2 regions of the Isoptericola nanjingensis genome follow, and region 1 is predicted to be linked to the other one. Evidence: riboswitches for the same ligand, from Rfam matches in the RefSeq annotation. Region 1 holds a riboswitch; the other holds the start of a gene.

What was found. A riboswitch is a leader RNA that binds a small molecule or an ion and turns the genes downstream of it on or off. The one in region 1 is predicted to bind S-adenosylmethionine.
Region 2: another riboswitch for S-adenosylmethionine. It lies ahead of ACQP6G_RS17185 (aminotransferase class V-fold PLP-dependent enzyme); the one in region 1 lies ahead of ACQP6G_RS07675 (LLM class flavin-dependent oxidoreductase).

The regions. Positions count from the first base shown of each region.
Region 1 is NZ_JBNOZL010000003.1:458,623-473,881, reverse strand. Features, by position in the region: gene ACQP6G_RS07720 (LuxR C-terminal-related transcriptional regulator) at 1-1,494, opposite strand, end outside; gene ACQP6G_RS07715 (family 43 glycosylhydrolase) at 1,910-3,178, shown strand; gene ACQP6G_RS07710 (uracil-DNA glycosylase family protein) at 3,205-3,993, opposite strand; gene ACQP6G_RS07705 (amidohydrolase family protein) at 4,161-5,693, shown strand; gene ACQP6G_RS07700 (S41 family peptidase) at 5,690-7,351, shown strand; gene ACQP6G_RS07695 (hypothetical protein) at 7,398-7,649, shown strand; gene ACQP6G_RS07690 (LacI family DNA-binding transcriptional regulator) at 7,694-8,713, shown strand; gene ACQP6G_RS07685 (MmcQ/YjbR family DNA-binding protein) at 8,727-9,155, opposite strand; gene ACQP6G_RS07680 (GTP pyrophosphokinase) at 9,163-9,945, opposite strand; SAM riboswitch class IV at 10,125-10,238, shown strand; gene ACQP6G_RS07675 (LLM class flavin-dependent oxidoreductase) at 10,574-11,845, shown strand; gene ACQP6G_RS07670 (DUF1684 domain-containing protein) at 11,941-12,873, shown strand; gene ACQP6G_RS07665 (amino acid ABC transporter permease) at 12,870-13,964, shown strand; gene ACQP6G_RS07660 (amino acid ABC transporter ATP-binding protein) at 13,961-14,785, shown strand; gene ACQP6G_RS07655 (ABC transporter substrate-binding protein) at 14,873-15,259, shown strand, end outside.
Region 2 is NZ_JBNOZL010000008.1:195,510-210,768, reverse strand. Features, by position in the region: gene recC (exodeoxyribonuclease V subunit gamma) at 1-607, opposite strand, end outside; gene ACQP6G_RS17245 (DnaJ family domain-containing protein) at 712-1,245, opposite strand; gene ACQP6G_RS17240 (TetR/AcrR family transcriptional regulator) at 1,317-1,916, shown strand; gene ACQP6G_RS17235 (ABC transporter ATP-binding protein) at 2,084-2,800, shown strand; gene ACQP6G_RS17230 (hypothetical protein) at 2,800-3,726, shown strand; gene ACQP6G_RS17225 (sensor histidine kinase) at 3,867-5,189, shown strand; gene ACQP6G_RS17220 (response regulator) at 5,186-5,845, shown strand; gene ACQP6G_RS17215 (TetR/AcrR family transcriptional regulator) at 5,917-6,495, opposite strand; gene ACQP6G_RS17210 (DUF1304 domain-containing protein) at 6,595-6,981, shown strand; gene ACQP6G_RS17205 (NADP-dependent oxidoreductase) at 7,014-8,030, shown strand; gene ACQP6G_RS17200 (class I SAM-dependent methyltransferase) at 8,038-8,994, opposite strand; gene ACQP6G_RS17195 (O-succinylhomoserine sulfhydrylase) at 9,059-10,324, opposite strand; gene ACQP6G_RS17190 (rhodanese-like domain-containing protein) at 10,321-10,812, opposite strand; SAM riboswitch class IV at 11,115-11,231, shown strand; gene ACQP6G_RS17185 (aminotransferase class V-fold PLP-dependent enzyme) at 11,266-12,708, shown strand; gene ACQP6G_RS17180 (CsbD family protein) at 12,782-12,955, opposite strand; gene ACQP6G_RS17175 (imine reductase family protein) at 13,066-13,449, opposite strand; partial or broken gene ACQP6G_RS17170 (NAD(P)-binding domain-containing protein) at 13,477-13,878, opposite strand; gene ACQP6G_RS17165 (MerR family transcriptional regulator) at 13,899-14,306, shown strand; gene ACQP6G_RS17160 (amidase) at 14,307-15,259, opposite strand, start outside.

The DNA of each region.
Region 1 (15,259 bases):
GGAGCGGGCCCTGCTCATCGCGATATCGGCTGACCGGCCGTCGAGCAGCTGCCCCAACGCACGGAGCTGGAGCACCTCGGCGTCGTCGGACCGGGGCGCGGGGATCCGTTCGCACAGGTCGGTCAGGGCACCGGAGTCGCTGCGGACGAGGAGCTCGGGCCAGCGCTCCGTGAGCACGTCGGCGGCGAGGCCGGGGTCGTCCGCCGCGAGAGCGGCGGAGACGGCCTCGGCGGCGTCACGCGTGCGCCAGTGGTTCGCGACGACCCGATGCAGCTCCTGAACCGTCCCGGGCGACCTCTCGGTCATGATGGCGCGGCACTGGGACGCGAACACCGGGTGCCAGCGGTACGACGGCTCGCTCTCCGTCTCTGCCTCGGGTGCCAGGAAGACGCCCTTCCGGGCCGCCTCCGCGAGCAGCTCGGCACCGCCCGTACCGTCGTGGAGCGCCTCCGCCAGCCCGGCGTCGATGCGGTCGCCGACGGTGGCCCGCATGACGAACCGTGCCAGGTCGGGCCGCAGCGCGCCGAGCACCTCCTCGGTCAGGTACTCGGTGAGCGGGAGGTCGCCACGCTGCAGACCTGCGAGCCGGTAGACGGGTGCGGGGTCGTCCTCGACCGTGAGGAGGGCCATCCGGACGGCGGCCGGCCAACCCCGGGTGAGCGCGCTCAGCGAGCTGGCGACCTCGGGGGTGAGCGACGGGCCGGTCAGGGCGGCGAGCTCGGCGATCTCACGGGCGGAGAAGGCGAGGTCGTGCTCGCGTACCTCGCCGAGCTCGCCCGCGAGACGCAGGCGGTGCAGCGGCAGCTCCGGATCCGACCTGCTGGACAGGAGGAGATGGAATCCGCCGGGGGCGAGGCGGATCAGCCGCGCGAGGACCTCCCGCGCCTTGGCGCCGGCGAGCAGGTGGAGGTCGTCGACGACCAGGACCATCGGTTCGACGAGCGCCTCGATCGCGCGCACCAGCTCGTCGTGGTGGTCGGGCCAGCCGGCGTCCCGCGGCCACCGGCCGATGGGGTCGCGGCAGGCGATCTCCAGGAGCGGGCCCGCGTCGTCCCCTGCCTGCCCGTGCGCCGCGACCTGCAAGGCCGCGACCACGTGACGGAAGAATCGGCGCGGGTCGCTGTCGAACGCGTCCACCGTGAGCCAGCCGACGGTGGTGTCGGTGCGGTGGCACCACTGGGCCAGCACCGAGGTCTTCCCGAAGCCGGCGGGTGCTGCCACGAGCGTCACCGGGCGGTGGACGACGACGTCGTCCAGGAGCGACATGAGCCGGGCGCGCGGGATGATCTGCTCGCCGAGCGGGGGGACCGTGACCTTCGTGACCGGCGTCGAGAGGGCCGCGTCGCCGGGGGCGTGCGTCCCGTGCGCCGGGCTCTCCGCGCCGGCCGGCATCCACGTCAGGGGCGTCCGGTGGGCGCCCGGGACCGCCCCGGACAGGCGGAGCTCCGGGGTGACCTGCGACGCCCCGCGCGAGCGCCCGTCGGGGTTGCTCATCCTGGACCCGTGGCTCTCTGCCGTCGCCGCCCACCGCCGGCACGTTGTCAGCGTCCGGATCGTCGACGAGGCGGACGTACCGTCTCGAGTGTAGGAGCGGGCCGGGCGGTCTGTCCCACGTCGGGCACCCCGGCTCCATGACTTCACCCTCATCTGCACCTGTCGACAAGCGCCTCAGGCTCATGCTCTGCTCCGCGAGAACGGGTGGGGCCCGGTGCTCGTCCCGGACCACAACTCCGACGACCTGAGAGCCCGGTTCGGGCTCGACGGCGCGACCCTCGCCACGCTCCGCGAGCACCGGCTGCTCGACGACAGGTCCGCCGACGGCGAGCTCCGGCACTTCTCGGCTGATCGTCGTCGACCGTGGCGTGCAAGCGCTTTCCTCCGTCCGTGGACTGTGGTCTGCTGTCGGCCCATGATCCTCAACGGAGTGCCTTGGTTCGACGACCGCGGTGAGGTCGTCAACGCCCACGGCGCCTGCCTCGTGGACCACGAGGGGCGCTACTACCTGTTCGGCGAGCACAAGACCGACGACGTCAACCGGTTCGACGGCGTGGGGTGCTGGTCCTCGGCCGACCTCGAGCACTGGACGTTCGAGCGCGTCGTCCTGCCGGTGCAGCCGGACGGTCCGCTCGGGCCGGACCGGGTGGGCGAGCGCCCGAAGGTGATGCGCTGCCCGGCCACCGGGCGCTTCGTGATGTACGTGCACGCGGACGACCTCGGCTACACCGACCCGCTGGTCGCCGTCGCCACGTGCGACACCGTGGCCGGCGAGTACCGCTGGCACGGCCCGCTCGTGCACCAGGGCGAGCCCGTCCGCCGGTGGGACATCGGCGCGTTCCAGGACGACGACGGCACGGGCTACCTGCTGGTGCACGAGGGCGACGTGTACCGGTTGGGCGACGACTACCTGACGGCGGAGGAGAAGGTCGCGGAGAACCTGGCCCCCGGCGGCGAGTCGCCCGCCATGTGGCGCTCCGACGACGGCTACCACCTCCTGATGTCGCGGAAGACGTCCTGGGAGCGCAACGACAACGAGGTGCTCACCGCGCCGTCCGTGCACGGCCCGTGGCGGCACGCCGGGCTCCTGGCGCCCGAGGGCACGCTGACCCACAACTCGCAGTGCTCCTTCGTGGCGCGGGTACGGCGGGGCGACGACGTCGTGCCGATGTACCTCGGCGACCGCTGGTCGTTCCCGCACCAGGCCTCGGCGGCGACCCAGGTGTGGCTGCCGCTCCTGACCGACGGCGGGCCGGCGCGGCTGGGGGAGTACTGGCCCGCCTGGGACCCGGCGACCGGGGAACCGGTGCCCCTCGACCGCGACGCCGCGGGCGCCGTGGCTGCCGTCGACGCGCCGTTCCGGTCCGCCGGCCCCGGCGATCGCCTCGAGGTCGACCTGGAAGGGGCGCGGTTCGCCGTGGTCGGCACGTCGGACGACGAGAGCGGGTACGCCCGGGTCGAGCTGCTCGACGACGGGCGCGTCGAGACGTCGCACCTCGTGGACTTCTACTCGAAGGTGCCCGACACCGGCCCGCGCTACGTCTCGCCCGTGCTGCCGGCGGGGCGCTGGACGCTGCGCGTGACGCCCACGGGCGAGGTGCCGACGTGGTCCCAGAAGGACGGCACCAGGTTCGGGTCGACGGGCAGCCGCGTCACCGTGCACCGGGTGCTCGTCCTCGCCTGATCGGATCGCCCCGAGGGCGGACCCGCTCAGGCAGGCGGCATCTCGATGGTGATGTTGGCGCGCTCGGTGCCCGGCGGGTCGCCGAGGGTCGCCCAGAAGTCGGTGTCGCGCATCCAGCCGGGGAGGCCGGCGGGGAGGTCGCGGCTCGGGATGGCGGGCAGCTCGGCGGGCGTGAAGTCGGCGCCGTAGGGGACGAGGGGGCGCGCCTCGTCGGGCTGCTGGATCCTCGCGTGCAGCCGCCCCAGCGCCACGTTCCAGTTGTCGAGCAGGTCCTGGCGGCTGATCGGCCCGCCCGGCTTGTCCGCCGTCGGGTGCAGGGCTCGCTGGTGGAACACGGAGACGCCGGCGCCCTCGGGCGAGGTCACGAACGTGCGCCAGGCCTCGAAGGCGGGGGTGCCGAACGTCACCACCGCCTCGATGCGGCCCGGCGCGAGCGCCGCCGCGAACCACCGGTGGCGGTAGGCGACGACCTCCGGGTCGTTCAGGTGGGGCAGCGCCATCTTCTGGTTGTAGATGCCGTAGAGGAACGCGTTGACCATGAGGTAGCTCGACGTGAACCCGAGCTTCTCGACGAAGCCCTGCACCCGGCGTCCCGCCTGCCCGGACAGGATGCGCCGGGTGAACGCCTCGGTCTGGGCAGGGTCCTGCCCGACGACGAGCAGCCGGGCGGTGCCGTTCGCGCGGCCCCGGTAGAACACGGGCCCCCACAGCGACCGGAAGCCGTCGGCGCCGCGGAACACGGTGTCGTCGGGGTAGGTGCGGCACAGCGTCCGGAACCTGCCGGTGGGCCCGGCGTCGAACGGGTCGGTGATCATGGCGCCTCCTCACCGACAGGGAGCGCCGCGCGGCGTCCGCACGCACGCGCACGACCGGGTGAAGTCGGGGCGCGCAGCCGGTGGGACGCTGTCGCCCGTGCCGACAATGAGGGAGCAGTCCCGGTGCGGGCGCCCGCCCCGCCGGGGTCGACCTCAGGGGGACGGCCATGGCGCAGCTGGTCATCACCGGGAACGTCGCGACGATGGCGCAGGGGGCGACGGCGCCCCCGGTGCCCGGTCGGGTCTGGATCGACGGCGACACCGTCGTCGACGTGACGACCGGGCGCCGCCGGGTCGCCGGCTTCTCCCGGGCCCCGGAGGTCGACGTCGGCGACGCGGTCGTGCTGCCGGGGTTCGTCGACATGCACAACCACCTGGCCTACAACGCCCTGCCGCTCTGGACGGAGCCCGGCCGCACCGAGCCGTGGCTGCACAACAAGCACTGGCCGGACGCCGACACCTACACCGAGTCGATCACCGAGCCGGCCTGGGTGTACGCGAAGGCCTGCCCCGAGGCCCTGCTCGCCTACGTGCAGGTGCGGGCGATGGCCGGGGGAGCGACCGCGGCGCAGGGGTGGCCCACCGCGAACCGCGGGTATCGCACCGTGATGCGCAACGTCGACGCCGAGGACGTCGGCACCGGCCGGGACGACCTGATCTACACCTCGGTGGTCACCAAGACGGGCGAGGCGCTCACCACCGCCGTCCGCCGCATGGCCGCAGGCTCCGGGTTCATCTACCACTGCGCGGAGGGGCGCCGCGGCTCCCGCGTCCTGTCCGACTACACGGACCTGGACCGCGCCGACGGGCTGCTCCCCACCCTGCTGGCCGTGCACGCCTGCGCGGTGGACGCCGACGGCTGGGCCCGGTGGGACACCGCCGAGGCGGGCGGTGTCGTCTGGTCGCCCCTGTCCAACCTCCTGCTCTACGCCGAGACGACGCTCGTCGACGACGCGCGCGCCCGCGGGATCACCGTGTGCCTGGGCAGCGACTGGGGCCCGTCGGGCACGAAGAACCTCCTCGGCGAGATGAAGGTGGCCCGCATCGCCGCCGACCACCTCGGCTACGACCTCACCGACGCACAGATCGTCGAGATGGTCACCAGCAACCCCGGCACGCTGCTCGAGCGGTGCTGGCACCGACCCGTCGGCCGCCTCGTCCCGGGGGCGCTCGCGGACGTCACCGTCGTGCGGGGGCGGGGGCGCGGCGACGCCTGGACGCGCGTCGTCGCCGCCCGGGAACGCGACGTCGCCCTCGTCGTCGTCGGCGGCGTCCCGCGCTACGGGGACACGAGCCTCATGACGGCGGCCGCGGCGCCGCCCAGCTTCGCCGCCACGGTCGGGGGCCGACGGCGCCGGGTCGCGGTGCCGGACCCCGCGGACCCGCAGCGGGCCTGGTCGTGGCGGGCGGTCCTGGACACGCTGCGGGAGGTGCAGCAGGACCCCCAGCAGGCCATCGCGACCGCGCAGGCGCGCGCCTCCGCCGGGCCGCGCTTCGCGGAGGACGCCGAGCTCGAGCTCTTCCTCGACATGCCCGACACCCGGCGCACCGGCCGTGCCGGGCCGCCCAAGGACCCGGCCACGGTCCGGATCCCGCCGGTGCCCGCGCCGGAGCACGACGCGGCGTACTTCGACCTCCTCGACGCCGCGCCGATCCCGCAGGGCGTGCTCGCCCCGCTGCGCGTGAGGTTCGGGCAGTGACGCCCCCGAGCCCGGCGGCCCTGCGGGCGCGCGCCGGCAGCCGCCTCGACGACGTCGTGCCCACCCGGGCCGAGCCCGGACCGGAGCCGGTGGCGCTCACCGCGACGCAGCAGCACGACCTCGTCGACCTCTGGACCACGCTGCTCACCGACGTCTACGTGCACGCCGGGCAGAAGCGCGCGCTCTACGGGTACGACCCGCTGCGGGCGCTCGCGGCCCTGCGCCGGGAGCTCCCCCTGCTCGACAGCGCCGGGTTCCTCCGGGCGCTCACCAGGGTGGTCAACCGGCTGCGCGACCAGCACACCCAGCTGTTCGTGGGCGCACCGGGGGCCGAGCCGTACGTCGCGGCGCTGCCGTTCCTCGTGGAGGCGTTCGGCCCGTACACGTCGCCCACGTTCCTGGTCACCAAGACGACGGGCGAGGCGCCCGACCCGGCGTTCGCCCCCGGGGTGCGGCTCACCACCTGGAACGCCGTGCCCTTCACCCGGGCGGTCGACCTGTTCGCCGACACCCTCACCGGGGGCCGGCCGGACGCGCGCCGGGCGCGCGCCCTCGAGACGCTCACCCAGCGGCCGCTCGCCTACCTGCCCCCGCCGGACGAGCTGTGGGTCGACGTCGGCTTCCGGCTCCCCGGGGACCCTGCGGGCGACCCCGACCGCACCGCCCGGTTCGAGTGGCGGGCGATCCGCCCGGGGGCGGCCGCGACCGCCGACGACCGGGTCGCGACCCGGACACGCCGCGGGATCGACGTCGTGGGCGAGACCGCGCGCCGCGCCCGCAAGCTGTTGTTCGCCACCGACCTGTGGGAGGGCGACCGGCAGGGTGTCCAGCCCCGGGCGAAGGGCTCCGGCTGGCTGCGCACCAGCGTGGCCGACGCCCTCGCCGCCCGGCCGGTGACGACCTCGCACGGCACGTTCGGCTACCTGCGGATCTGGACGTTCGACGTGCGTCACCCCGGACGGTTCGTCGACGAGGTCGCCCGGCTCCTTCGCCGGCTGCCCCAGGAGGGTCTCGTCGTCGACCTGCGCTCCAACCCGGGGGGCGTCGTCGACGCGGCCGAGCGGTTGTTCCAGCTCTTCACGGACCGACACGTCGAGCCCGTGCGGTTCGCGTGCCGCGCGACGCCGGCGATGGCCGACCTCGCCGAGGCCGACGGCAACGGCGCCGACCTCGCCGACTGGGCGGGCTCCCTGCGCGCAGCCCTCGACCTCGGCGAGGAGTTCTCCCAGCACCTGCCGCTCGCGGACCCCGACCTCTGCAACGGCGCGGCCCGCGCCTACCGGGGACCCGTCGTCGCCGTCGTCGACGCCAACACCTACTCCTGCGGCGACCTCTTCGCGGCCGGGATCGTGGACCACGGCATCGGGCGGGTGGTCGCCGTGGGCGCCGCGACCGGCGGGGGTGGCGCGAACGTCTGGACCGGCGACGACGTCCAGTACGCCTACCACGCGGCCCACCGCACGCTCCCGGCGCTGCCGCCCGGGATCGGCTTCTCGCTCGCGGTGCGCCGCATGGTCCGGTCCGGCACGTCCGCGGGCCTCGCGATCGAGGACGTCGGGGTGGCCGGCGAGGAGCGGTACGACATGACCGAGCGTGACGTCGTGGACGGGAACCCCGACCTGCTCGAGCACTGCACCGCGCTCCTCGCCTCCGCGTAGCCGCGCGAGGTCAGGACGCCGGGGCCGCCGTCGTGAACAGTCCGCGGTGCACGATCTCCCGGGCCCGCGTGCCGCGGGCGGCGGCCAGGGACTTGAGGTCGGCGACGTTGTGCTCGAGGACGGCCGACGCCAGCGCCTCGCGGCCCCGACGTCGTACAGCCCCGGCCCTGTCGCGTTCCACCGCCTGCTGGCCGAGTGGCGCGAGGGCGACATGAGCGACGTCCTCGTGCTGTCCGGCGACGGGGCCACGGCCCGGCCCGAGCGTGCCGGCGCCGGGCTCGCGGCGCGGCGCGGGTAATCTCGTCCCGTCCCCACCCGCAGGCCCGAGGAGCGACGACCCCGGTGAGACGTTCGTCCCCCAGCATCTCGGACGTCGCGCGCGCCGCCGGTGTGTCGATGGGCACGGTGTCGAACGTCCTCAACGGCACGGTGCGCGTCTCCCCGGCGACCCGCGCCCGGGTCGAGGCCGCGATCCGGGAGCTCGGGTTCGTCCGCAACGGCGTCGCGCGGTCGCTGGCGGCCGGTCGGAGCTCGACGCTCGGCTTCGTGATCATCGACCTCGCGAACTCCTACTTCCTGGACATCGCGCGGGGCGCCGAGGAGGAGGCCGGCCGGGCGGGGCTGAACCTGCTGCTGGCGAACTCCGACATGTCGGAGGAGAAGCAGCGCACCTACGTCGACCTGTTCGTCGAGGACCGGGTGGCGGGCATCCTCGTCGCGGCGAACCACGGGTCGACCCACGACCTGCACCGCTCGGCGCCGGGCGTGCCGCTCGTCGTCGTCGACGCGCCGGGCGACCACTCCGACGTCTGCTCCGTGGTGCCGGACAACGAGCTGGGCGGCTACCTCGCCGCGACGCACCTCGTCGAGCAGGGGCGCCGGCGGCTCCTGTTCGCCGGCACGACCGAGCTCGTGCCGGTCCGCGACCGCCTGCTGGGGGTCGAACGTGCCGTCGCCGAGCACCCGGGCGTCGTGCTCGAGGTGGAGCAGACGGGGAACGTCCAGGTCGAGGACGGGCGCCGCGTGGGCGACGACCTCGTGCTGCGCGACCCCCGCGAGCGTCCCGACGCCGTCGTCGCGGCGGCGGACCTGCTCGCCGTGGGCGTGCAGCAGTCGCTGCTGCTGTCGTCGTCGCTGCGGGTGCCGGACGACGTCGCGATCATCGGCTACGACGACAACCGCGCCGCGTGGGACTCCGCCGTCCCGCTGTCGACGATTCGGCAGCCGGGGGAGGCCGTCGGCCGGGAGGCGGTGCGGCTCCTGCTGGAGGAGCTGGAGACCGGACCCGAGGCCCACCGGCACCGGCTCGTCACGTGCGAGCCGCGGCTCGTGGTGCGGGCGAGCACCTCCGGCACCTCCTGACGGGTCGGCGGGGTCAGCCGCCCGCCGTGAGCCGGCCGGCGAGCACGTCGCGCAGGCCGGTGCGGGACCGCTCCGTGTCGTCGAGGTCGACCGGTCGCAGGCGACGGGGGAGCGCCGCGACGACCAGCGCGTACGCCTCGAGGACCAGCTCCTCCACGAGGTCGGGCGTGATCCCCGGCCCTGGGGCCAGCGAGATCCAGTGGCGCTTGTTCATGTGGTAGCCGGCGGTCACGCTCTCGAGCTCCTGGCGGAGCGCCTCGCCGTCGTCGGGCGTGCACTTGAGCGTCACGAGCGGGGTGCCCGTGACCTCCGTGGTCATGCAGAAGACCTTGCCCTGGACCTTGAACACGTCGTGGTCGGGCCCGAAGGGCCAGGTGCGGGTGGCGCCGGGGAGGGCGAGCGCGACGGCGGCGGCGAGGTCCTGGTGCTCGGAGGGTCCCATGCCCGCCTCAGCTCTCGCGGGTCGTGCGGAGCACGTCTCCCTCGGCCTTGGCCGCCGTCCAGAAGGTGCGGAGCATCTCCTCGGGGGTGAGCAGCGAGTCCCGCTGCTCGACAGGCTCCGCCTCGCCGGCGATGGCCTTGACCTCGTCGTGGATGCGTTCCATGGAGCTGTCGAGCGACGACGCGACGTCGGCGGCGAGCTTGAGCGAGTCCGTGAGGTGCCGGGGCACGTCGCGCGCGTACTTGTAGTAGATCTTGTGCTCGAGGCTCGCCCAGAAGTCCATGGCGATGGTGCGCAGCTGGATCTCGACGACGACGTGCTCGACCCGGTCGGAGAGGTACACGGGCACCTGGACGATGAGGTGCAAGGACTTGTACCCGTTCGCCTTGGGGTGGGCGATGTAGTCGCGCTCCTCCAGGACGGTGATGTCGGCCTGGTTGGTCAGCATGTCGCGGACCTTGTAGATGTCGGAGACGAAGCTGCAGGTGACGCGGACCCCCGCGACGTCGAACATCTGCTGGCGCACGCCGTCGGGCGTCAGCGGGATGCCCTTGCGGCGGCACTTCGCCACGATCGACTCGAGCGACTTGAGTCGCGAGCCCACGTGCTCCACGGGGTTGTAGTTCTGCATGAGCCGGAACTCGTCGCGCAGGATCGAGATCTTCGTCATGACCTCGTCGATCCCGAACTTGTAGGTGAGGACGAGCCGGCGCAGCTGGTCGACCAGCTCCCGGATCTCGGCGACCGCGGGAGTGTGCTGCTCGGGTCCGTGCCCTGCGTTCTGGCTCACGGGCACCACGGTAGACGGGTTTCCTGACGCTCGATAATCCGATAAAAACGGTCGGAACTGTTCGGTATTCGAGACGGTCGGGAGGAACCGTTGACACCCCCCCTTCCGGAGACCTACGTTCCTGCGCACCGGATCGGACGACCGCGGCGCCCCAGGCGGTGCGGCCGGACCTCCCGGATGGTCACGAGCTCCGACGCGAAGCCCCGGCTCGTCGGACGGCAACCCCCAGCGCGGGCGGGTGCCCCGGGTGAGGACCAGGCCGGCCGTCGCCGACGGCACGGCAACACGCGACCCCCGCCCCGGCGGGGAGCAGGAGAGGACGAGCATGCACCGCGACGCCACCACCGTGCGCCCCCTGTCGTCCCGGCACGTGCCGTCCGCCTCGCCGGTGACCTCGGCGTCCGCCCGGGCGTGGTGTCGACGCCGCTGATCGCGGCCTGATCGTCCGCCGCCCGCGGCGGACGACCCTCCTCGACGGCCCGGCACCTGCCGGGCCCGGCCGCAGACGGCCCCGCCCGCCGGTCCCGGCGGGCATTCCTCCCCGTGCCCTCCCGGCGGCGGCGCGCACCCGCAGGTCCACGACCCGTGCCCGAGTGCGCCCGTCCGCCGCGCCCTGATCGGAGCCGACGTGCCCTACTCCCTGCCCTCGACGTCCACCACCAGCACCCCGTCCCCCCTCGTCGTCGGCGTCGACCTCACGGCGGCCGGCGCCCGCCCCGGCGTGCACCGGGCGCGCGGCATCGTGCAGCCGCGGTCGTTCGACGCCGAGCGCTTCGTCCAGCTCGTGCGCACCGCCGACGGCGGCGGCCTCGACCTCGTCACCCTCGACGAGGGCTTCCTGCTGCACCCGGGCCGGCGGCAGGTGACCGGGCGGCTCGACGCGGCCGTGGCCGCCGCACGGGTGGCACCCCACACCACGCGGGCCGGGCTGGTCGCCGCCGTCGACACCGCGCACGTGGACCCGGCGCACGTCGCCCAGGCCGTCGCCCGCGTCGACCAGGCGAGCTCCGGCCGGGCCGGGTGGCAGGTCGGGCTCCCCACCGGAATCGTCGCCCAGGACGACGCGTGGGCGGAGCAGGCCCGTGACGTCGCGGCACAGGTCGTGCGGCACTGGGACGGGCTCGCGACGTCGGCCGGGCCGAACGCGGGTGACACGGCCGGCGCCGTCGCCGTCGACGACGAGGGGCGCTTCCGCGTGGACCACGACGGCATCCGCTTCGCCGTGCGCCGGTACCGGCCCGCCGAGGGCCGGGCCGCCGACGGGCCCCGGGGCGCCGGGACGCGGCAGGGGCGGCCGCCCGTCGTCGTCTCCGCCCGGAGCGAGGCCGCGCTCGACCTCGCCGCCCGGACGGCGGACGTCGTGCGCGTCGCCGCCACCGCGCCGGCCCGCGCCGTCCGGCTGCGCTCCCGGCTGCGCGACGCTGCCGAGGCCGCGGGCCGCGACCCCGACACGCTGCGCGTGCTCACCGAGGCGTATGTCGTGCTGGCCGAGGACCGGGCCAGCGCGCAGGCGCGGCTGGAGCTGGTCGAGGCCCTCGAGGGCCCGGAGATCTCCGGCGGGCTGCTCGTCGTGGCCGGCACCCCCGACGACCTCGCCGAGACGATCGTGGACTGGCGGGACGCCGGCGCGTCCGACGGGTTCCTGCTGCGGCCCTCGTCGCTCGGCCCCGACCTGGACGCCCTCGTCGACGGTGTGCTCCCGCGCCTCGCGCGGGACGGCGTGCGCGCGGTGGCGTCCCCGGCGCCGCGCACCCTCCGCGCGACCCTCGGGCTGCCGGACGTGGGGCCCGCCGCCGACGCCGGCGATGCCGGCAGCGCCGTCGTCGCCCCCGCACCGGCGCACGCGCGGCCGCGCGCCCGGGCGGGCCGCACCGCCGACTCCCGGCTGGTGCGCGCGTGACCGCCCGCCCCGACGCCCGCCACGTCACCCCCGCCGCCCGCGTCGCCGACACCCGCCGCGACGTCGCTCGCCCTCTTGTGACCGGAGGCCCCCCGATGACCGTCACCGACACACCACGCGTCCGTCCCACGGACCCCGCAGGCGCCCCTGCGCACGCGCCGGCCGCCGGTTCCGCCGCCGGTTCCGCCGCGGCACGGAGCGCGAGCCGGCGGGCCGACCGCGAGCGCGAGCTCGCCGCGCCCCACGGCTGGCTGAGCCTGGCGGGGTTCCACTGGCTGCCCTCGCGACCCGAGCCGCTGCCCGGCGTGCCCGGGCTCTGGCTCGCCGACGGTGCCGGCGCCCACCTGCGGCCGGGGGAGGCCGACGGACCCCGGGTCCGAGGGCCGGAGGTCGCGGACGGCGCGTACGACGGCGACGTCCCCGAGGGTGGCAGCGTCGTCCTGGGCACGTTCCTGCCCCCCGGCCGCGAGCCCGCCGACGGCGCCGACCCGGACCTCCCGCCGGCAGGGGAGACGGCCGCGGTGGCGATCGAGCTGGTGCGGCGCACCGGACGCCTCGCGATCCGGCTGCGCGACCCGCACGCCCGCACGCGCCTCGACTTCGCCGGGGTGCCCGCCTTCGACCACGACCCCTCGTGGGCGGTCGAGGCGCCCGTCCGCCTGTACGACGTACCCCGCGGGCTCGTGGTCGGGGCCGCCCGTCCCGGCCTGGTGCACCGGCTGCAGGCGGTCGGCGAGCTCGACCTGACGCGCGGCGACCGGACGGTCACGCTCGTGCTGACCGGCTCCCCGGGTGGCGCCCCGACGCTGCTCTTCAGCGACGAGGCACCCGGCGTCGCGCCCTGGCGGGTGGTGCGCCCCGAGCTCCCCGGGTCCCTGACCCCGGGCGACGCGGGCGTCGCACACCTCGACCTCAACGACGCCGTCAACCTGCCGTACGCGTTCAGCGACCACGGCACGTGCCCCGCCCCGCCGCCGGGCAACCACGTCCCGTTCGCCGTCACGGCGGGGGAGAGGGCGCCGCGATGACCGCCGTCACGACGCCGGGCGCACAGACACCTGGCGCACAGACACCTGGCGCACGGGCTCCGGGGCCTGCGGCACCGGCTCGGGACGCCGCGGCCACCCCGTACGCGGACCTGCGCATCGTCCCCGCCCGCCACCCGGGGCGATGGGTCGCGACGGCCGGCGTGGCCGTGCTGCTGGCGATGGTCGTCAGCTCGCTGCTCACCAACGACCGGTGGGAGTGGGACGTCGTCGCGCAGTACCTCACCTGGCCCTCGATCCTGTCCGGCGCCTGGGCGACGATCCGGCTCACGGCCGCGGCGTCGGTGGTGGGGTTCGCGCTGGGCACCGTGCTGGCGCTCATGCGGCTGTCGCGCTCGCCGCTGCTCGTCGGGGTGTCGTGGGCGTACACGTGGGTCTTCCGCTCCGTGCCCCTGCTGCTGCAGCTGCTGCTCTGGTACAACCTCGCCTATCTCTACCCGCACCTGAGCCTCGGGGTCCCGTTCGGCCCGGAGTACCTCTGGTTCGACACCCTCGGCGTCATCGACAAGTTCGGCGCCGCCATCCTGGGCCTGGGGCTCTCGCAGGCCGCCTACTCCGCCGAGATCGTGCGCGCCGGCATCCTCAGCGTCGACCAGGGGCAGCAGGAGGCGGCCGCGTCGCTCGGCATCCCGCGCCGGCGCCAGGTGACCCGCATCGTGCTGCCGCAGGCCATGCGCTCGATCGTGCCGACGGCCGTCAACGAGGTCATCGGCCTGCTCAAGGGCACCTCGATCGTCTACGTCCTGGCGTACGGAGAGCTGTTCTACATCGCGTCCGTCATCTACGGCCGCAACGGCAAGGTCGTGCCCCTGCTCATCGTCGCGGCGATCTGGTACCTGGTGCTGACCACGCTGATCACGATCGTCCAGTACTACGTCGAGCGGCACTACGCGAAGGGCGCCGTGCGCACCCTGCCGCCCACGCCCCTGCAGCGGCTGCGCTGGTCGTCCGCCGTGACCGTGGCCCGCCTCACCGGCCGTCCGGTGCCCCCGCACGTGCCGCCGGCGTTCGCGGCCCGCGCCCGGGTCGGCGTCCTCACCCGCACCGCCCGCACCTCGGGAGGTCCCGCATGACCGCCACGACGACACGCACGACGGCGCACGAGGGCGCGGCGGGCAGGGTCGAGGTGCACGGCCTGCACAAGAGCTTCGGCACCCTCGAGGTGCTCCGGGACGTCGACCTCACCTTCGAACCCGGCACCGTCACCGTCGTCCTCGGGCCGTCGGGCTCCGGCAAGTCCACGCTGCTGCGCGCGATCAACCACCTCGAGAAGGTCGACGCGGGCTTCGTCACGGTGGACGGTGACCTCGTGGGCTACCGACGCCGGCACTCCCGACGCGGTGGCCGCCGGGGCGACGTGCTGCAGGAGCTCAAGGAGCGGGAGATCCTCGGGCAGCGCACCCGCATCGGGTTCGTCTTCCAGGGATTCAACCTGTTCCCGCACCTCACCGTGCTGGAGAACGTCGTCGAGGCGCCGCTGTCCGCGCAGCGCCGCCCTCGCGCCGAGGTGGAGCCCGAGGCCCGCGAGCTGCTCAGCCGCGTCGGGCTCGCCGACAAGGCGGACGCGCGACCACGGCAGCTGTCCGGAGGGCAGCAGCAGCGCGTCGCGATCGCCCGCGCCCTCGCGCTGCGGCCCCGGGTGCTGCTCTTCGACGAGCCCACCTCCGCGCTCGACCCCGAGCTGGTCGGCGAGGTGCTCGACGTCATCAAGGACGTCGCGAGCACCGGCACCACCCTCGTCGTCGTCACCCACGAGATCGGCTTCGCCCGCGAGGTCGCCGACAACGTCGTCTTCATGGACGGCGGGGTGGTCGTCGAGCAGGGGCCGCCCGCCGAGGTGCTCTCCCGCCCACGCCACGCCCGCACCCGCGCCTTCCTCGACAGGGTCCTCTGACCTTCTCCGGCCCCACATGTCTTCCCACGCCCGTTCACATCCCCTGACCTGCGGCCCCGGCCGCACACCCATCCCCTGGAGACACCCGTGACCGCACCGACCCGCCGAGCCCGCGCGCTCGCCCTGCTCGCCACCGTCCCCCTGCTGGCACTCACGGCCTGCGCCGGTGTCAGCACCTCGGCCCCCGCGGCCGCCGGCACCGGCGACGGCGTCGAGGCTCCCGCCGGCACCAGCTCCGAGGGTGCCGCCGCAGCCGGGCTCGAGGTCAGCACCAGCCCCGACCAGGACCGGATCCGGTCGACCGAGTCGGCCGAGGCTGTCGGCCTGCTGCCGGAGGCGTTCGCGGACAAGGACGACTTCGTCGTGGCCGTGAGCGCCGGCGCGGCACCTCCGCTCGGCTTCTTCGCCGATGACGACAAGACCCCCATCGGCAACGAGACCGACATCGCGCAGCTCGTCGCCGACGGCCTCGGC
Region 2 (15,259 bases), on a different contig from region 1:
CCGCCTCCGTCAGCACCTCCGCGGGCCCGGGCGCGTCCACCCGCTCGCGTATCCGCCGCCACAGCCGCGGTTGCCACGCGAGGTCGTCAGGGACGGGCGCGCCGGCGCCGTCGTCGTCACGGCCGTCGAGCCAGGCGGCGAGCAGGGCGGGCCGCTGCTGCGCGTACGCGGCGAACAGCTCCGCCACGCGCTGCGCGAGCGCGACGCGGCGCGAGCGCCGCACGCCGTCGCCGTCCTCCCCGACGTACCGCGCGAGCGGCGCGGCCCAGCCCTCGTCGAGGGACGCGTCGATCGTCTCCAGCACCGGCCACACGAGCCGGGCGCGGCGCCACGGGTCGTCGTCGGGGTCGACGCCGGTGACCGCCGTCACCGCGGAGGCGACCAACCGCGACGGCGAGGAGAAGTCCACGTTGGCGCAGATGCCCGCGCCCGAGCCCCCGGGGACCCCGAGCCGGTGCGACAGCCGTTGCGCCAGCCAGCGCTCGATCCCGCGCGTGGGCACGGCGACGACGTCGGGCGTGAACGGGTCGTCCGGCGGCACGGCGAGCACGTCGGCGAGGGGAGCGACCAGCGCGTCGGAGCGCTCGGACCGGTGGACGTGCAGCACGTCGGCCAGGTTACGGGCCCGCGCCGACACGGGCCGCCGTTCCTCCACAGGGCGTCGCCACGGACCCGGCGCACGCCCGACGATCGCCGGGCCGGGCGCCGTCGTCAGCGAGATCGTCGTCGGCGAGCCCGTCGACGGGACCGACGACGGCCGTCCTCGGCCTCCGCCTCGGCCCGCGCCTGCTCGCGCGCCTGGGCGGCCCGCGCCTCGCGGCGGTCCGCCCAGGCGGTGACCGTCGCCTCGACGTCGCGCGGCATGGTGACCAGCGGCGGCCCGGCCGCCGGCTGGTAGCGGCCGCGCAGGACCCGTCGGTTGAACTCCTCGACCTCCTCGCGCACGTCGTCCTCGCTCCACAGCTCGTCGAGGAGCCCGTCCAGCGCGGCGTCGTCCTTGCGCAGCTGGATCGAGGGCGGCAGCACCACGAGCTTCTCGCGGCGCATGAAGGCCTTCAGCCACCAGTCCGGGTCGTGGAGGTCCTGCAGGTCGAGCGGCTTGCCGCTGCCGGGCAGGTCGTCGAAGTCGCCGCGCTCGATCGCCTTCCTGAGGTGCATCTCGGCGAGCAGCGCGATCGCCACCTCGTCGTCGATGGCGACCGCGTACGGGTCGAAGAACGCCGCCGGCGGCTGCGCGTCGGTCATCAGGGCTCCCGTCCTGGCCGTTTTCAGTCAACTGTATTATGTCGAGCGTACGACAACCCGGGAGGGGCACGATGCCGAAGCTGGTGGACCACCAGGAGCGCCGCGAGGAGATCGCGCACGCGCTGTGGCGCGTCGTCGATCAGCACGGGTGCACCAGGGCGACCCTGCGGGAGGTCGCCCGCGAGGCCGGGGTCTCGCTGGGGCAGCTGCAGCACTACTTCGCCTCGCGCGCGGCGATGCTGACCTTCGCGATGGAGTTCGCCGCCGAGCGCACCGCCGACCGGGTCGCGCGGGGGCTCGCCACGCTCGAGGAACCGCCGCACCCCCGGGACGTGCTGCGCCTGGTGCTCACCGAGATGCTGCCCCTGCACCCCGACGCCCGCGCGTCCAGCCGCATGAGCGCCGCCTACGTCCTCGAGGCGCTGCACGACCCGGTGCTGCGCGAACAGGCGGGCCTCGGGCTCCGCGACGGCCGCGCGACGGTCGAGCGCCTCGTCCGCCAGGCGATCGCGCAGGGCCGGATCGCCCCGGACCGGGACCCCGACGTCGAGACGGACCTCCTCCTGGCACTGACCGGGTTCACGCCCCTGCTCGAGCTCGGCGTCATCGAGCCGGAGGCCGCGCTGGCGGCCGTCGACCAGCACCTGGAGCGCCTCTTCGCCGCGGCGTGACCCCGATCCCTCTCCGTCGCCCGGTCGGGCGCCGGGACGCACGGCCTCCCCCGAGAGGCGCAACCGAGGTTCCGCCCTCCGCCCCAAGACCCGGCCACCCCCTCCCCGGAAGGCTCGGGGTACCGGCACGGCGAACGACGGCCGCCGGACGACGAGGGAGGGGACGGATGACCACCATCCGGATCGAGGGGCTGCACAAGTCCTACGGCGGCTTCGAGGCCGTGCACGACGTGGGTTTCACCGCCGAGCCGGGGCGGGTCGTGGGCCTGCTGGGCCCGAACGGCGCGGGCAAGAGCACGACCCTGCACGTGCTGCTCGGACTGGCCCGGGCGGACGCCGGCACGGCGACGTTCGACGGCCGGCGCTACGCCGACCTGGAGCGCCCGGCGCTGGTGGTCGGGGCGCTGCTGGACGCGGGCGGGCTGCACCCGGGGCGCACCGGCCGTGACCACCTGCGGGTGCTCGCCGCGGCGTCGCGCCTCCCGGCCCGCCGGGTCGACGAGGTGCTCGCCGCCGTCGGCATGATCCCCGCCGCCGACCGCCGCGTGCGCACCTACTCGCTCGGCATGAGGCAGCGCCTCGGCATCGCCGCCGCGCTGCTCGGCCATCCCGACGTCCTGGTGCTCGACGAGCCCGCCAACGGCCTCGACCCGGCCGGGATGCGGTGGCTGCGCGAGCTGCTGCGCACCTTCGCCGACGACGGCGGCACGGTGCTGCTGGCCAGCCACGTGCTGGGCGAGGTGGCGCAGGTCGCGGACGACCTGGTCGTCGTCGGCCAGGGCCGCGTCGTCGCCGCGGGCACGCTGCGCGAGCTCGTCACCACCGACCGGAGCCTCGAGGACGTGTACCTCGACCTCACCGCCGCCACCGAAGGAGTCCGCTGATGTCTCTCGCCGTGTTCAGGGCCGAGCTGCTCAAGCTGCGCAGCACCCGGACGCCCTGGGTCATCGGGATCGTCGCCGTCGCGGGCATGCTCCTCGCGCAGACCCTCACGCTCGTGCTGCCGCGCACGCTGCGCACCCTCGAGGCGCTGGGCGGAGCGGACGCCGGGTTCCACGTCGGGCCGCAGATGTCCCCGGCGGACACCAGCGAGCTCCTGTCCGGTCTCGCCGCCGCCACGGATCTCGGGTCCGCCGCCGCCCAGCGGTCGCTGCTCGACCTCATGGGCAACGGGCCCGCCGGGTCCGGCTCCAGCGGCGTCACCGCGCTGTGCGTGCTGCTGCTCGGCGCGCTCGCGGCCACGACGGACTTCCGCACCGGCGGCATCGTGCCCACGGCGCTGGCCGTGCCGGACCGGCTGCGGATCCTCGCCGGCAAGGCGGGCGCGACGGCGACGGCCGCGCTCGCGATCGGGGTGGCGCTCGCGCTGGTCACGGCCGTCGGGCTGGTCCTCGCGGTCGCGACGACGCCCGGCGCGAGCCTGGCGATCGGGCCCGGCGAGGCGCTCGGCGTCTGGGGGCGAGGCCTCACGGCGATGGTCCTGCTCTCGTGGCTGGGGCTCGCCGTCGGTACCCTCGTGCGGGGGCAGGTCGCGGCGATCGTCGTGGTCGTGGCGCTCGCCCTCGTGGAACCGATGATCCAGGCCGCCGCGCTCGTCCTCACGGGCGGCGCGACGACGGCGACGTCGTGGCTGCCGATCACCCTCGGGTCCCTCGCGTCGGCGGGTCAGGGCGCCGCCCAGCTCTTCGGGGCGACGACGGGCGCCGGCCCGGCGCTCGGTGCCGCCGCGGCGCTGGCGGGGCTGGTCGCCTGGGCGGCCGTGCTGCTCGTCACCGCGGGCGCCGTCCTCCGCCGTCGTGACCTCGCCTGATATCCGATCGATATCCGCCTGACCAGCGACGACGGGTCGTGCCCGGCCCCGGACGGCGTACCGTGGGCCGGGCTCGACGGTCACCCCGAGATCGTCCAGAGAAGCATCCAGACAGCCATCCCGACACCGACGGAGGACCTGTGCTCGACGCGCTGCGACGGAGGCTCGACGCTTTCGGCGTCCGGACCGCCACGGGACGCGACGCGCTGCTCGGCGCCGTCATCGCGGCGCTGTCGGTCGCGTTGCTCCTGACGCTGCTGCAGGTGGTGTCGTCGAGCCTCGGAGAGTCGTTCGGGGCCCAGGCGTCGGTGGACGGGATGAGCACCGGTGCACAGGTGACGGCATGCGTCGTCCTCGTCGGGCAGGCGATGGCGCTCACGCTGCGGCGCCGGTTCCCGATGCTGTGCCTCGCGCTCGTGCTGCTCGGGCAGCTCGCGCTGGCACCGCTGCTGCCGCCGTTCGTGAGCTTCCAGGCGCCGGCGACCCTGGTCGCCGCCTACTCGGTGGGCGTGCAGGCCCCGCGACGGCCGGCCCTCGGCGCGGCGGCGGGCGCCGCCGTCGTGCAGGTGCTGCTCGGGTACGTGCTGGGCGGCCCCGCGACGGTGGCGGAGCTCGGCGTGACCGTCGGCACCCAGCTGTGGGGCGGGCTGGTGTCCGCGCTGGTGGTCTACCTCGGCGCGGTCCTCGTCGGCGCGTACGTCGGCACCCGGCGCGAGCTGCTGGCTCAGCTGCGGGCGCGCGTGGCGCAGGCCGAGCGGGAGCGCGAGGCGCTCGCCGCCCAGGCCGTCCTCGCGGAGCGGGGCCGCATGGCCCGCGAGCTGCACGACGTCGCGGCGCACCACCTGTCCGGCATCGTCGTGCAGGCGGCCGCCGCGGAGCGGCTCGTCACGGGAGACCCCGAGCGGGCGAAGGAGTCGCTGCGCTGGATCCGCGGGCAGGGGCGGGAGACGCTCGACAACCTGCGCCTCGTCGTCGGCATCCTCCGCGACACCGGCGAGGGCGACGACGTACCGTCGGCCCCGCAGCCGACCCTCGCCGACGTGCCCGCGCTGATCGACCTCGCCCGCAGCACGGGCACGCGGGTGCAGGAGACGCGGCGGGGCGAGCCCTACGGCCTCCCGCCCACCGTGCAGCTCACCGTGTACCGGGTGCTGCAGGAGTCGCTCGCCAACGCCCGCCGGCACGCGCCGGGCAGCGCCGTCGACGTCGAGACCATGTACGACGAGGACGAGCTGGCGGTCACCGTGCGCAACGGCCCGGCCGACCGGTCGGCGTCGACCGCGTCGCCGCAGGAGGCGGGCCCGGGGCACGGCGTCATCGGCATGACCGAGCGCGCGGAGCTCGTGGGCGGCCGGCTCACCGCCCGGCGCACGTCCGGCGGCGGCTGGCTGGTGCGGCTCGTCGTGCCGCGCCCCGCGGGCGCCGAGGACCGGTCGGTGCGTGTCGGGCAGGGCGCCCGATGACGCGCGTCGTGCTCGTGGACGACCAGGCGGTGGTGCGCGCCGGGTTCACCGTGATCCTGCAGAGCGAGGGCCTCGAGGTCGTGGGGGAGGCGTCGAACGGCGCCGACGCCGTCCGCGTGGCCCGCCGCGAGCGGCCCGACGTCGTGTGCATGGACGTGCGCATGCCCGGCGGCGACGGCATCGCCGCGACGCGGGAGCTCGCCGGGCCGGGCGTCGTCGACCCGGTGCCCGTGCTCGTGGTCAGCACGTTCGACCTCGACGACTACGTGTTCGGCGCGCTGGAGGCCGGCGCGTCCGGCTTCCTGCTCAAGGACGCCGAGCCCGAGGTGCTCGTCGACGCCGTGCGCCGGGTCGCCGCGGGGGACGGGCTGGTGGACCAGACTCTGACGCGGCGCGTCATCGACGAGTTCGCGCGGCGCCGCGGCCCCGTCGTGCCCGACCCGGCCGCGACCGGGCTGCTCACCGCGCGCGAGCGGGAGATCGTCGCGCTGCTGTGCCGGGGGTCGTCCAACGCGGAGATCGCCGCGGCGCTGTTCCTCGAGCCCAGCACGGTGAAGTCGCACCTCAGCCGGATCATGACCAAGACCGGTGCGCGCGACCGCGTGCAGCTCGTGGTGTGGGCGTACGACACCGGGCTCGTGGTCCCGGGCGGCTGACCGTCGGGTCAGCGATTCCCGGCCGCCGCGACGCACCACCCGTCGACAGCCGGGTGGTCGCGCGTGCGGCGTCAGTGGTCGAGCACGTCGACGGCGGTGTCCAGGCAGTGCAGCGCGCTCGGCGGGTCCACGCGCACCAGGGTGAAGGCGCTGATGACGAGGGCCGTGCAGACGTCGGCGAGCCGGTCGGCGTCGGCGGGTGTCGCGTCCGGTCGTCGCGCGACCACCCCGCGCCGCAGGGCGGCGCGCAGCTCGGCGCGGTAGTCGGCGACGGTGCGGCGCACGGCGTCGTCGGCCGCGATGGGGGAGCCCGACGTGTTGACCAGCAGGCAGCCCGAGGTGCCCTGGACCTCGTCCGCGCGGGCGAGCGCCGCGCGCAGGCCGGTGAGGTACTCGACGAGCGCTCCGGGGGCGACGTCGTCGGCCACGAGCGGGCGCAGCCGCGGCCGCACGACCTCGTCCAGGTAGCTCTGCACGGCGGCGTCGAAGAGCCCGCGCTTGGAGCCGAAGGCGTGGTAGATGCTCGACCGGTTCAGCCCGGTGGCGCGTTCGAGCGCGGGGACGGACGCCTCCGCGTACCCGTCGCGCCAGAACACCTCGCGCGCCGCCCGGACCGCCTGCTCGGTCTCGAACCCCTGCGCCCTGCCCATCGTTCCTCCAAGTTGTGTAACGCTCGTTGCAGTATATACAGTGGACCGACCGTTACAGAATCGACCGGCGGGTGCGCCGGCAGGCAGCAGGGAGAACCGATGGTCGTCGCAGGGCTCGTCCTGGCCGGGATCGCCGCGGCGCTCCACGTGGTCATCTTCTGGCTCGAGTCGGTCGCGTGGACCACCCCCCGGGCGCGCGCCACGTTCGGCACGACCGAGCAGGAGGCCGCCGCCACGCGCGAGCTGGCCTTCAACCAGGGCTTCTACAACCTGTTCCTCGCCGTCGTGACCGCGATCGGCATCGTGCTCGTCGCCGCCGGCACCACCGGTGCCGGCGCGGCCCTCGTGCTGGCCGGCACCGGCAGCATGCTCGCCGCCGCCCTCGTCCTGTTCCTCTCCTCGCCCGACAAGCGCCGGGCCGCCGTCACGCAGGGCGCCGCGCCGCTGCTCGCGGTCGTCGCGCTCGTCGTCGGCCTCGCATCCTGATCATCGACCCCGGAAGTAGGCACCACACCCGCATGTCCTCCATCGTCAGCACCCAGGTCCAGCTCGCCGCCCGCCCCACCGGGTGGCCCGCGCCCGACGACTTCCGCACGGTCCAGGTCACCTACGGCGACCTCGAGCCGGGCCAGGTCCGCGTGGCCAACGAGTTCGTCTCCGTCGACCCGTACATGCGCGGGCGCATGAACGACGTGAAGAGCTACACCCCGCCCTTCGCGCTGGGGGAGACCATGACGGGCGGCGCGATCGGGCGCGTCGTCGAGTCGGCGTCCGACGACGTCCCGGTGGGCGCGGTGGTGCTGCACCAGCACGGCTGGCGCGACGTCGCGCAGGAGGACGCGCGCGGCTTCCGCGTCGTGCCCGAGCTCCCCGGGGTGCCGCTGTCCCTCCACCTGGGCATCCTCGGCATGACGGGGCTCACGGCCTACGTCGGCCTCACCGCGATCGCGGGCATGAAGCCCGGCGACACGGTGTTCGTCTCGGGCGCGGCGGGCGCCGTCGGCACCGCGGCCGGCCAGATCGCGCGCCTGCTCGGCGCGGAGCGGGTCGTCGGGTCGGCCGGGTCGGCCGAGAAGGTCGAGCTGCTCACCTCGAAGTACGGCTACGACGCCGCCCTCAACTACAAGGACGCCCCGGTCCGCGAGCAGCTCCCCGCGCTGGTGCCGGGCGGCGTCGACGTCTTCTTCGACAACGTCGGCGGCGACCACCTCACCGCGGCGCTCGACGTGATGAACGACGGCGGCCGGGTCGCGCTGTGCGGGGCCATCGCCGGCTACAACGCCACCGACCGCCTGCCCGGCCCGGACAACATGGCGAACCTCATCACCAGGGGCCTCCGGCTCGAGGGCTTCACGCTGGGCGGCTACCTCCACCACGGCGCCGAGTTCCGCGAGCTCATGACCGGGTGGTTCGCGGACGGGAAGATCGCCTACGACGAGACCGTGGTCGACGGCATCGAGAACGCCCCGCAGGCGTTCCTCGACATGATGGCCGGCGCCAACACCGGGAAGATGGTCGTCCGCACGGCGCGCTGAGACCGCGTCAGCCGCGCTCGACCGCCCGGGCGACGAAGACCCACTCCAGCCCGGGCCGGTCGGGCGCGTCGTGCACCTGCTCGACGACGTAGCCGGCAGTCTCGAGCGACGCCGCCAGCTCGTCGTGCTCCCGGAACCGGAGGGTCGAGTCCGAGCGCAGGACCCGTCCGTCGGCCAGGACGAACGTGCCGCGGAACGTCACGAGCGGCAGCGAGACGTCGACCAGGTCCGTCCACGTCTCGACGACGCCGAACCCCGCCACGTCGGTGCGCCGGTGCGTGCGCTCGCGCGTCCAGCGCTCCCAGGACCGCCGCGCCGGGTCGCGGGTCTCGAACGCGAGGCGACCGCCCGGGAGGAGCGCGGCGTGCACGCCCCCGAGTGTCGCCGCCCAGTTGTCGTCGGTGAGGAAGACCTGCGCGACGTTCCCGGTCATCGTGGCGAGGTCCACCTGCAACGGCGGCAGCGTGGTGGCGTCGCCGTGCAGCCAGCGCACGCGCCCGGCGCCGGGCTTGCCGCGGGCCACGTCGAGCGACGCGCCCGCCGGGTCGAGGCCGACGACGTCGATGCCCTCCGCCGCGAGCAGCACGGCGAGCGCGCCCGTGCCGCAGCCGACGTCGAGCACCTGGCGCGCGCCCAGCTCGCGGGCGAGGGCCAGGTACGGATCGAGGTCGCGGCGGTCCGGGTCGAGCGGGTCGTACAGCCGGGCCAGCGTGGGGTCGGCGAAGATCGGGTCGGGCACGGGGCGACCGTAGGCACGGCCGCGGCGGGCGGCCCAGGGAATTCCGCGGGTGCCGGACGTGTCGTCCGCGTTCCCGAGGCCGTCGAGGATCTGCCCGGCGACGGCCTCGGTGTCGAACTCGGTCCAGGTGCCCGTCGTCGAACCCGGGGCCAGGGGTTCGGTCCAGCGGCGATGACGGACGCGCCACGCGCCGAACAGGAAGTCGACGTCGTGCCGTGTCCCCACAGGTCCTCCTCGTCGGGCGTGCCGGGCCCGAGCATGGCAGGGGCCTCCGACACGTCGCGGGAGCTCAGGCGCGCAGCGCCTGCTCGACGTCCTCCACGATGTCCCGCGGGTCCTCGAGGCCGATCGACAGCCGCACGGTGGTCTCGGCGATGCCGACCTTGGCGCGGCCCTCCGGGCCGAGCTTGCGGTGCGTCGTCGTGGCGGGGTGCGTGATGATCGACTTCGCGTCGCCGAGGTTGTTGGAGATGTCGACGACCTGCAGGGCGTCGAGGAACGCGAACGTCCGCTTCTTCGCCTCCGCCGGCTCGGTGCCCTCGGGCACCGCGAGGTCGAACGTCACGACCGTGCCGCCGCCCGACTGCTGCGCCTTGGCGAGCTCGTGCTGCGGGTGCGAGGGCAGGAACGGGTAGCGCACGCCGGTCACACCGTCGAGCTCCTCGAGCGCGGTCGCGACCTGCAGGGCTGCCGCGTTCTGGGCGCGCACGCGCACGTCGAGCGTCTCCAGGCCCTTGAGCAGCACCCACGCGTTGAACGGGCTCAGCGACGGTCCGGTGTTGCGCACGAACGTCTGCACCGGCCCGGTGAGGAACTCCTCCGAGCCGAGGATCGCGCCGCCGAGCACGCGCCCCTGTCCGTCGATGTGCTTGGTGGCCGAGTACACGACGACATCGGCGCCGAGCTCCAGCGGCTTCTGCAGGACCGGCGTCGCGAACACGTTGTCCACCACGACCACGGCACCCGCGGCGTGCGCGAGCTCCGCCACCCGCCGCACGTCGACGAGGTCCTGCATGGGGTTGGACGGCGACTCGAAGAACACGACGTCGGCCGGCGTGGCGAGGGCCTCCTCCCACTGCGAGGTCACGTGCCCGTCGACCAGGTCGACGCGCACCCCCCACTTGGCGAGGATCTCGTCGTAGATGACGTTCGTGGACCCGAACAGCGCCCGCGCCGACACGATGCGCGAACCGCTGGAGACCAGCGCGGCGAGGGCGTTGAACACCGCCGACATGCCCGACGCCGTGGCGTAGCAGGCCTCGGCACCCTCGATGAGGCGCAGCCGCTCCTCGAACGTGTGCACCGTCGGGTTGCCGTACCGCGAGTACAGGAACTGGGACCGCTCGCCGGCGAACGCCGCCTCCGCGTCCGCAGCCGAGCCGTAGGTGTACCCCTGGGTGAGGAACAGGCCCTCGGACATCTCCTGGAAGTCCGAGCGGCGGTGCCCGCCGCGCACGGCGAGCGTCGCGGGCCGGACCGTGGCGGGCAGCGGGCGCGAGCCGCCGAAGGTCGTGGGGTCGGCGCCGGGGCCGGTCGGGACCTGCGCGTCGCTCATCGGGCCTGCTCCGAGTCCTGCTGGGCTGCCCGCGTCGCGGCGGCGTCGTCGAACGCGCCCCACGGCAGGCCGCGCACCTTCCAGCCCTCGCGGTCGCGGACGCCGTCGAAGCCGGGGCCGCCCTCGAACCCCTCGAGCACGTTGTACGCCGGGCCCAGGCCGGACGCCGTCGCGAGGCGCGCCGCGCCGATCGAGCGCTGACCGGAGCGGCACAGGAAGACGATCGGGCTGTCGGCGGTCACGCCCGCGGCGGCCAGCTCGGCGAGGAAGCCGGCGTTGGGGCGACCGCCCGCCTGCACCCACTCGACGAAGAGGGGGGCCTTGCCGGCGGTGGCGGTGTCCGGCACGCCGATCGCGCGCCACTCGCCCTCGGTGCGCACGTCCACGAGGACGGCGTCGGGGTCGCCGGCGAGCAGGTCCCACGCCTGCTGCGGGGTGAGGTCGCCGGCGTAGCCCTCGGCGGGGCGGGGATCGATCTGGGTGCTCATCGCAGTCCTCCCATCGGTCGTGGCGGTAGCACCCTCGTCCGGTACGGCCGCCGTCGCCGACGACCGGCCCGCGGGTTGCTGCGGCGTCGACGTGCCACGTCACTCGGCCGCTCGGGATGGTCGTGGCGATCGTACGCCCGCCGTCCGCGTGCTGGTCACCCCGTCTCGCGACGCGAACGCCGCGCGTCCCCCGGGTCGCGCGCCGGCGACGCCGAACCCGAGGTGGCCACCCTCGACCGCATCGTGAGAAGGACGCCGGATCCGCTTGACCGCGAGGTGCCGCGCACGCACGATGGGCGGCAGGTCAAGAGCGCCAGCGCGAAGCCCCGGCTCGCTGGCCGGCAACCCTCCTCTCGCGGCGGGGTGCCCCGGGTGACGACCTGGCCCCGCGCCGTCCGGCGTGCGGGCAAGCGCGGGGAGCCACCTCCCCGGCACGACCGAGGAGGACCACGCATGACCACGCTCACCACTGCGCCTGCGGTGCCCGCCGCGCGCGCCGCCGCCGTGCACGACGTCGCCCCCGTGCTGCCCGTCGTCGGCGGCGACACGCTCGTGCCGCTCGTCGACGGCCGCCAGGTGCCGTACGCCAACCTCGACGTCGCGGCGTCGGCGCCGGCCCTGCAGGCCGTGGCGGACCGGGTCGCGCGCGTGCTGCCGCTGTACGCCAGCGTGCACCGCGGCGCCGGCTACCTGTCCCAGGTCTCGACCGCCCTGTACGAGACGGCGCGCCGCACGATCGGCGCGTTCGTCGGCGCCCGCGAGGACGACCTCACGATCGTCACCCGCAACACCACGGACTCGCTCAACCTGCTCGCGGGCTGCGTGCCCGCCGACCCGGCCACCGGCGAGCCGGGCCGCGTCCTCGTGCTCGACATCGAGCACCACGCCAACCTGCTGCCCTGGCAGCGCGTCACCGACGCGACCGTCGTCACCGGCGGGCCGTCCGTGTCCGCCACCCTCGCGGAGATCGAGGAGGAGCTGAGCTCCGCCGCCGCGGCGGGCCGCCCCTACGCCCTGCTGGCGCTCACCGGCGCGTCGAACGTGACCGGCGAGGCGCTGCCCGTGGCCGACGTCGTCGCCGCGGCGCACGGCGCGGGCGCGCGCGTCGTGCTCGACGGCGCCCAGCTGGTGCCGCACCGCCGCTTCTCGCTCGCGGAGACGGGCGTCGACTACGTCGCCTTCTCGGGCCACAAGACGTACGCGCCCTTCGGCGCGGGCGCCCTGGTCGGACGCCGCGACTGGCTCGACGCCGGCACCCCGTACCTCGCCGGCGGCGGCGCCGTGCGCCGGGTCCGCACCACCACCACCGAGTGGCACGAGGGCCCCGCCAGGCACGAGGCCGGCTCGCCCAACGTCGTGGGCGCGGTGGCGCTCGCGGCCGCGTGCGACGAGCTCGCCGCGCTCGACCCGTGGGTCGCCGGCGAGCACGAGGACGCCCTGCGGCGCCGCCTCGTGGACGGGCTGGGCGAGGTCGAGCGCGTCGAGGTCGTGCACGTGTGGGACGACGCCGTCGACCCGGTGGGGGTCGTGACGTTCACGGTCTCCGGGTACGACCCGGGCCTCGTCGCCGCGTACCTGTCCGCCGAGCACGGCATCGGGGTGCGCGACGGCCGGTTCTGCGCCCACCCGCTGCTCGGCCGCCTCGGGTTCGATGCCGGGGCCGTCCGTGCGTCGGTGGGTCTCGGCACGGCGGGCGAGGAGGTCGAGCGGCTCGTCGCCGCCGTCCGCTCGCTCGTGGCCGAGGGGCCGCAGGCGCGGTACGACGTCGTGGACGGGCTGTGGGTCGTCGTCGACGACCCTCGCCCCGTGCCCGAGGGCTCCGGCCTCGAGGGGCTGCTCGCCACCGCCGCGCTGGGCGCCGACGAGGCCTTCGGCTGCCTGCCCGACGACCTCTGAGCCGTCGGTCCCGCCCCGGGCGGACATGACGACGGGGCGCCACCGTGCGGTGGCGCCCCGTCGTGTCAGCGGGTCAGCCCTTGAACGCGTCCTTGACGTCGTCGCCCGCCTGCTTGAGGTTCGCGCTGGCCTGCTGGGCCTTGCCCTCGGCCTCTTTGCTCTCGTCGTCGGTGAGCTTGCCCGTGGCCTCCTTGGCCTTGCCTTCGGCCTCTTCCGCCAGGTGCTTGGCCTTGTCTCCCAGTCCCATCGGGGCTCCTTCCGTCAGACGAACGACCTCGAAGACCGACCGTAGGCGCGTGCCCGCCGGCTCGCACGCCGACGTCTCAGGCCGTGGTCCTCCGGCCGGCGACCGGCAGGTCAGGGCGTCGGGCGGCCGAACTCCTCGATCAGCACCGGGTACTGCTCGTGACCGTGGCCCGCGGCGACGCCACGGTCGGCCACGGCCTTGAGCAGTCTCGGCAGCTCGGTGCTCACGCCCAGCGCCTCGCTCTCCTCGACGAGGTGCGCCATCGCACGCGCGTCCGTCTCGAGGGCCGAGGCCTCGGCCGGGAACCGGCCGCGGTCGACCTGCTCCGCGTAACCGGGCAGCCACGCGGCCACGCCCTCCGCGATCTGCCGGGCGAACGGCGCGAAGGCGGCGGCGTCCACCCCGGCCGTCCGGAGCATGGCGGTGCCGTGCAGCCACGCGTCGAGGACGCTCCACATCATCGTGAGGCCGGCCGCGTCGTAGAGGGACGCCAGCCCGGGGTCCTCGCCGAGGTGGGTGACGGTGCCGAGCGCCGCGAGCGTGGCCGCGTGCGCGTCGAAGTCGGTCCGGGGCCCGCTGTGCAGGACGACCGCGTCCGCCGTCCCGATCGCGGAGGGCACGGCCATGATCGCGCCGTCGAGGTATCGCGCGCCGCGTCGGGCGGTCCACCGGGCGGTCTCCCTGGCCTGCGAGGAGCTGCTGGACGTGAGGTTGACCAGCGTGGCGCCGGCGACGTCGACGCCGTCCTGGCCGATCAGCTCGCGCACGGCGTCGTCGTCGGTGAGGCAGACGACCGTCAGGCCGTCGGGGCGGAGCGCCGCGGCCGCCGAGGGCGCCAGGTGCGCGCCGTCCGCCACCAGCGCGTCGGCCTTGGCGGGGGTGCGGTTCCACACGGTGGTGGGGTGCCCGGCCCTGAGGAACGCGCCGGCGAAGGGGGAGCGGGATGCGGATCGGGGAGCTGAGCCGCCGCACGGGCGTGCGGACGCACCAGCTGCGCTACTACGAGGCCCAGGGCCTGCTGGACGTCGCCCGGCGCTCGAACGGCTACCGCGAGTTCGACGAGGGGGCCGTGCTGCGGGTGCGGCAGATCCGGCACCTGCTCGACGCGGGCCTGTCGTCCGAGGACATCGCCTCCGTGCTGCCGTGCGCGGTCGGCGAGGAGCCGCAGCTGCCCGGCTGTGTCGAGCTCCTGACCGCGATGCGCTCCCGCCTGCGGCGCCTGGAGGACCAGATGGCGAGGCTCGCCCGCTCGCGCTCGGCCCTGGCCGGGTACATCGCGGCGGCGGAGCGGGTGGGCGGCGAGAGCTACCCGCCCCTCGACGGCGCGACGGCGGAGCGGGTTCCCGCCTGATCACCAGGCCGGCGGGTGCCGGTCCGCCCAGAGCAGCCGGTCCTCGAGCTGTGCGGCGAGGGCGAGGAGCGTCGTCTCCCCGCCCGGCCGCCCGATCAGCTGCACGCCCATCGGCAGCCCGTCGTCGGTCCACCGCGTGGGCACGGTGATCGCGGGCAGGCCGGCCACGTTGAGCATCGACGTCCACGGCGTGTACTGGCACTGCTGCTCGAAGTTGCGCTCGGGGTCCTCGGGGTCGAACCAGCCGAGCGGGCGGGGCGTCATCGCGAGGGCGGGGGTGACGACGGCGTCGAACCGCGACACCTGCGCGACCAGCCGGCGCTCGAAGGCGGTGAGGGCGCGCAACGCCTCGGCGAGCTCGCGGGCGGGCACCTGGCGGCCGCGGCCGACGAGCCACCGGGTGAGCGGCTCGAGGCGGTCGAGGCGTGCGGCGTCGTCGATCGGCACCACGGACGCGCCCGCCATCCACAGGGTGCGGAACGCGGGGCCGTACGCCGGGTCGGGTTCGAGGGACAGGCCGTCCACCTCGTGCCCGAGCCCGGTGAGCGTCGCCACGCCGGTGTCGAGCGCGGCGCGCGCCTCGTCCGACGTCGAGATCGCGTAGAAGTCGTCCCAGGCGGAGTCGGTCGTGACGGCGATCCGGAAGCGGCCCCGCACGTCCTCGCCGCCCTCTCCCGCCACCTCGCCGCGGCGGGCCGCGGCCAGGTACTCCCCGGCCCGGGCCGACGGCGCGCGCAGCGTCAGCGGGTGCGCCACCCGCCCGTCGGGCGTCCGGGTGAGCATCCCTTCGAGCAGCAGCGCGGTGTCCTCCGTGGTGCGGGCGAGAGGCCCGTCCACGACCAGACCGCCGAGCGACTCCTGCCCCGACCCCGCGGGGACGAGGCCGCGGCTCGGCTTGAGCCCGACGACGCCGCACGCCGCCGCGGGGATGCGCACCGAGCCGCCGCCGTCCG